Regions from separate parts of the Aliivibrio fischeri ATCC 7744 genome, predicted to be linked through region 1. Evidence: predicted binding sites of a transcription regulator. Region 1 holds the regulator's gene; the other holds the start of a gene.
The links. The regulator MetJ, encoded in region 1, represses methionine synthesis genes. The targets are predictions, from matches to a motif close to TTAGACNTNTANANGTCTAA.
Positions count from the first base shown of each region.

Region 2: metH (methionine synthase) is a predicted target of MetJ. The motif match lies at 1,380-1,399, and genes of this name have one in related genera.

Region 1 is NZ_CP092712.1:2,600,892-2,604,110, forward strand. Features, by position in the region: gene AVFI_RS11890 (bifunctional aspartate kinase/homoserine dehydrogenase II) at 1-245, opposite strand, end outside; gene AVFI_RS11895 (O-succinylhomoserine (thiol)-lyase) at 245-1,411, opposite strand; gene metJ (met regulon transcriptional regulator MetJ) at 1,758-2,078, shown strand; gene AVFI_RS11905 (alpha-amylase family glycosyl hydrolase) at 2,198-3,219, shown strand, end outside.
Region 2 is NZ_CP092712.1:367,390-370,608, forward strand. Features, by position in the region: gene AVFI_RS01710 (cation:proton antiporter) at 1-1,269, opposite strand, end outside; gene metH (methionine synthase) at 1,451-3,219, shown strand, end outside.

The sequences.
Region 1 (3,219 bases):
GTTATCAGTTCCTGTTGGTATGTCCGCAAAGACTCTAATGTGTTATGAGCTAAACGCCCATCTTTAGAAAGGTTATCTATCCACTCTAAAATACGGTTTGTTGTATTACCTGCAGCAGAAACAACAATCAAATCATGTTCATTTGAATATTCTTTTAAGATGGTGGCAACTCGGCGGTAGCACTCAGGGTCAGCTAAGCTGCTACCACCAAATTTGTGTAATTGACGAGAACAAGGTTTTGTCATTATTTCACCTCTGCGGCAATCGTAAATGCTTGTTGAAGATCAGCGATAAGATCTCGGCTATCTTCTAATCCAACAGATAATCTCAATAATGTTGGAGCTAATCCGGCTTCTTCTTGAGCTTCATCAGACATCGCTCTATGTGTCATAGTTCCTGGATGCGCAATCAAACTTTCAACACCACCTAAAGACTCGGCTAAAGAGAAGTATTTCAATTCTTTAACGAATACTTTCAATTGCTCAAGTGAACCATTTAGTTCAAAACTGAGCATAGCACCAAAGCCTGCTTGTTGACGCTTTGCAATTTCATGACCGGGATGATCAGGTAAACTTGGGTGGTAAATCGTACCTACTAATGACTGTTCTTGAAGACATTTGAGAACTTCCATTGCATTTTCTTCATGCACACGCATACGTGCACCCAATGTTCGAATACCACGCAGTGTTAAGTAGCTATCAAATGCAGTACCAGTAGCTCCAATACAGTTCCCCCACCATGCAAGCTCATCCGCATGATCTTTTGTTTTAGCGATAAGTACACCACCAACAACATCAGAATGTCCGTTAATATATTTAGTCGTAGAGTGAATAACAAAATCCGCCCCTAAAGAGAGAGGCTGCTGTAGTACAGGTGAAAGGAAAGTGTTGTCTACTGCGACTAACGCACCAACTTGAGCCGCTTTTTGGCAAATTTCAGCAATATCCACCACACGTACTAATGGATTTGAAGGGGTTTCAAGTAAGATTAATTTTGGCTTTTTAGCAATTGCAGCATCTAAAGCTTCAGTATTAGATTGGTCTACAAATAAAGTTTGAAAATCTCCTTTATTTGCACGGGTATTAAACAATCGATAAGTTCCTCCATAACAATCATGGGGAGCAACAATTAAATCGTCAGGACCAAGCAGTGCCGATACCATTAAATTAAGAGCGGATGTTCCACAGTTAGTTACTACTGCACCTGCACCACCTTCTAAATCTGAAAGAGTGGTTTCTAATTGAGTTCGAGTTGGATTTCCAGAACGAGCATAATCATACTTAGGCACATCCCCAAATTCTGGGAAACTATAGTTAGTTGATAAGTAGATAGGTGGCACAACAGCGTTATGTTGTGAGTCTGTTTCAATGCCGGTACGAACAGCAATAGTTGCAGGTTTTCTTTCGCTCATAATTTCCCTTCCAAACTGCGGTGCAGTAATGTAATACCAACGATATAAACTATCTAAACAGGCTTACAAGGGAATGTCTTTATCTTCATGTCTTAAATTTCATAATTACATAAAATTAATTACCGAAATTTATTTCTAATAATAGATAATTTTCCTTCGCAATTTCCCGCTCATATAATTAATATGACTGATATACGCTAATCCATAAGTATATAGTCTACTTTACCACCACAAAATGAGACGTCAACACTTCTAGACGTCTATATGTCTTTACTTTTAGCGGTAAATATCGCTAAAATCGCCTATTCTACTTATATACATCAATAATTCTGAACGAAGGTGAACAATGGCTGATTGGAATGGTGACTATTTAAGTCCTTATGCCGAACATGGTAAAAAAAGCGAACAAGTAAAAAAAATTACTGTTTCTATTCCAACAAAGGTACTTCAAATCCTTACTGACGAGCGTACTCGTCGCCAAGTAAGCAACCTACGTCATGCGACAAACAGTGAATTATTGTGTGAAGCATTCCTCCACGCATACACTGGCCAGCCTTTACCAACAGATGAAGATCTACGTAAAGATCGTCCAGATGATATTCCAGCTGAAGCAAAAGCATTAATGACGGCAATGGGGATCGAATTCGAAGCGTTTGACGAAGAGTAAATACGTTTTATTCCTCCTCCTTTTGTCTCCTCCTTCTTTTAATAAAATTAGGAGGATTACATTCCCTCTTGGCTAATAAATAATCACAGTGCCCTACTTATAAATATAAAGGACTTACTGTGAAAAAACAGATCGCAAAAACAACAATAGCCCTCGCTATTACCTCACTTTTGAGCGCATGTAGCTCAACATCTAATAATGACCTCTCTTCCTTAGCTTATCAGTGTGATCCGCAAATGACGGCACAAAGCGATAACTTACGAATTTACCAAATCATGGTCGAAAGCTTTGTCGATGGTGATAACACAATCGGACATGGCACTGGCTATGGCCCAAGTCATCATAATGGCGACTTACAAGGAATTATTGATTCATTAGATTACATTCAATCGCTTGGTATGAATGCCATTTGGATGACTCCTGTCTTTGAATCTGCCCCTCTAGATAATCAAGACCATTGGGCTGATAAACTCGATGCTACCGGATATTTTGCTACTGACTTTTTTAAAATAGATCCACGCTTTGGCACATTAGAAAAAGCCAAAGAACTGGTTGAAGAGGCTCACAAGCGTGGTATTTACGTATTATTTGATGGCGTATTTGGCCACCATAAAAAAGGACTGATTAAGCCATCGCCAACAGGGTTACTTCCAGCAGGAGAGCACAATCCTGTTAACTACCCTGAAAGCGAAGCTTTTTATAAAGAAGTCGCAACCTACTGGATTAAAGAATTAAAAATCGACGGCTGGCGATTAGACCAAGCCTACCAAGTGCCAACACAATCTTGGACGAACATTCGTAAAGCCGTTGACGCCGCATCAAAAGAAACCTTTTATACCAATAATAAAGGTGAACAAGTAAATCCACTCGGCTATATGGTTGCCGAGATCTGGAATAACGAAAACTACATAACTGAAACAGGTTATGGCAGCGAACAAAATCCTGCTCTTTGCTCAGCTTTTGACTTTCCTCTGCGTTTTCGCATTGCTGAAACCTTTGCAGTTAATGAAAGTGGCGTAGGACATAAAGGAGGGGATTGGCTTAATCAAGGTATGCAAATGCACGAGCTTTACCCTCCTCATGCTGTACCGAATTTAATGCTAGGAAATCACGATGTTGTTCGCTTTGGTGACTTACTTCA
Region 2 (3,219 bases), 740 kb from region 1:
TTTTTCAAGCTTCTTAGCTTTATCAATCATAGGAGTGATTGTTGACCCTTGTACTAAAATTGAAAAAACAACAACAGAGTAAGTCATTACAAGAATGATTTCTCTAACATCTATATTCTTTTCGGGGATAACCATAATTCCAGCAGGTATAGCTAGCGCCATTGCTAATGCTAAACCGCCTCTTAAGCCGCCCCAAGTTAAAATACGTACTGATAATGGGTTGTAAGTTCTAAATCGATTAAAGCCAATGTATGAGATAAATACACTTAAATAACGGCTTGTTAAAACTAAAGGAATAGAAATTGCCATTAATATCCAATCTTCTTGATGGAATTGGAATAAAAGCATAGACATACCAATTAATAGGAATAGTACGCCATTGAGGAATTCGTCGACAAGTTCCCAGAAGTGATCTAAATGATCTTCACTTTCTTTTGAAAACCCAATAAATCGAGTCCAGTTTCCTATCATAATACCAGAGACAACCATTGCTAGCGGACCTGAAACATGAAGTACTTCTGCTAGAGCATAACCAGCGGTTGGTATACCAATGGTTAATAGTAGCTCCATTGAATGGTCATTGGTTGAACTTATTAGATAATGGAAAACTAGCCCAAGAATAAATCCATAGGCGATCCCACCAATGGCTTCTTGGAAGAATAATGCAGTTACACTTCCTACTGTCGGTGTTTCATGACCGAAAGCAATGGTAAAGAGGGTTACAAAGATAACAAGGCCAAAGCCATCGTTGAATAATGATTCGCCTTCAATTTGAGTTGAGATTCGTTGCGGAGCATTCATCTTTTTAACGATAGCAAGAACGGCTATTGGGTCAGTTGGTGATATTAATGCACCAAATAGTAAGCAGTAAATAAGTTCTAAATTAACGCCGATAACATTACAAATTGCCCATAAAACAAAGCCGATAAAGAATGTTGAAAATAACGTAGCTCCCAAGGCAAGAACCGTTATTTCCCATTTCTGATCTTTTAAATTTTGTAATTTAATACCTAAACCACCAGCAAAAAGAAGAAAACCTAAAATACCTTTTAATAAAAAATCTTCAAAGTTAATGTCGGTTAATGTTTCTGTAGCAACTTCTCTAAGGTTAAACCAGTCATTTTGACCAGCAATGATGATGCCTAATGAAAGCATCATGGATCCGGCAGTAATTGCAATCGTTGTTTGCATTTTTCCTATTTTACTATTGAAAAATGCGATTAACATTGCAGCTGCTGCGAGAAAGCAGAGTGTGTTATATACGGACATTGCTTAACCTCTAGATTCTATTTAATGTAACAAAATGTGATTTATATCATTTTCCGCTCTATTTGATAAATATCAAATTTTATTTTCGTTTTGGTGAAATAAAAATGCTTTTAGACGTCTAGATTTCTATAAAATGTGTGATAGGATTGTAACAGAAACGTATTATGGATGAGGTTGTACCGTGGCAGGAAGCAATATAAAAGTACAAATAGAAAAGCAACTTTCAGAGCGAATTTTATTGATTGATGGTGGTATGGGCACCATGATTCAAGGTTATAAGTTTGAAGAGAAAGATTATAGAGGGGGACGCTTTAATCAATGGCATTGTGATCTTAAAGGTAACAATGATTTATTAGTTCTTTCACAACCACAAATTATAAGAGATATACACGAAGCCTATTTAGAAGCTGGTGCTGATATCCTTGAAACTAATACCTTTAATGCAACAACTATTGCTATGGCTGATTATGATATGGAAAGCCTTAGTGAAGAGATTAACTTTGAAGCAGCAAAGCTTGCTCGTGAAGTTGCAGATAAATGGACAGAAAAAACACCAAACAAACCTCGCTATGTAGCAGGAGTGCTTGGACCAACAAATCGAACTTGTTCTATTTCTCCAGACGTAAATGACCCTGGCTTTCGTAATGTATCGTTTGATGAATTAGTCGAAGCTTATTCAGAGTCAACTCGAGCACTTATTAGAGGTGGTTCAGATCTTATCCTCATCGAAACTATATTTGATACATTAAATGCTAAAGCGTGTTCTTTTGCTGTTGAATCTGTTTTTGAAGAGCTTGGTATTACTTTGCCTGTTATGATTTCAGGGACCATTACCGATGCATCAGGAAGAACATTATCGGGGCAAACAACAGAAGCTTTTTATAATGCATTAAGACATGTAAAACCTATTTCTTTTGGTCTTAACTGTGCACTTGGTCCTGATGAATTACGTGAATATGTAAGCGAGCTTTCACGTATTTCTGAATGTTATGTTTCTGCGCACCCAAACGCTGGTTTGCCTAATGCATTTGGTGAGTATGATTTATCTCCCGAAGATATGGCTGAGCATGTTGCGGAATGGGCAAGCAGCGGATTTTTAAATCTTATTGGTGGGTGTTGTGGCACCACTCCTGAACATATTCGTCAAATGGCTTTAGTTGTTGAAGGTGTGAAACCTCGACAATTACCTGAATTACCCGTAGCTTGTCGTCTTTCCGGATTAGAGCCTTTAACAATAGAAAAAGATTCTTTGTTTATTAATGTTGGTGAACGTACAAATGTTACTGGATCTGCACGTTTTAAACGCTTAATTAAAGAAGAGCTTTATGACGAAGCACTAAGTGTTGCTCAAGAGCAAGTTGAAAACGGTGCTCAAATTATCGATATCAACATGGATGAAGGCATGCTTGATGCTGAAGCATGTATGGTTCGTTTTTTAAATCTTTGTGCATCAGAACCTGAAATATCTAAAGTACCAGTGATGGTTGATTCTTCTAAATGGGAAGTAATTGAAGCTGGATTAAAGTGTATTCAAGGTAAGGGGATAGTTAATTCAATCTCTTTAAAGGAAGGCAAAGAAAAGTTTGTACATCAAGCCAAGTTAATACGTCGTTATGGTGCTGCAGTGATCGTTATGGCTTTTGATGAAGTTGGCCAAGCGGACACTCGGGAGCGTAAAATTGAAATTTGTACCAATGCCTACAATATTTTAGTTGATGAAGTTGGCTTCCCACCTGAAGATATTATTTTTGACCCTAATATTTTTGCGGTTGCTACAGGTATCGATGAACATAATAACTATGCAGTAGACTTTATTGAAGCCGTTGGTGATATAAAGCGAACGCTTCCTCATGCAATGATTTCAGGTGGTGTTTCTAACGTCTCTTTTTCTTTCCGTGGAAATAACTACGTTCGTGAAGCTATCCATGCCGTATTTTTATATCACTGTTT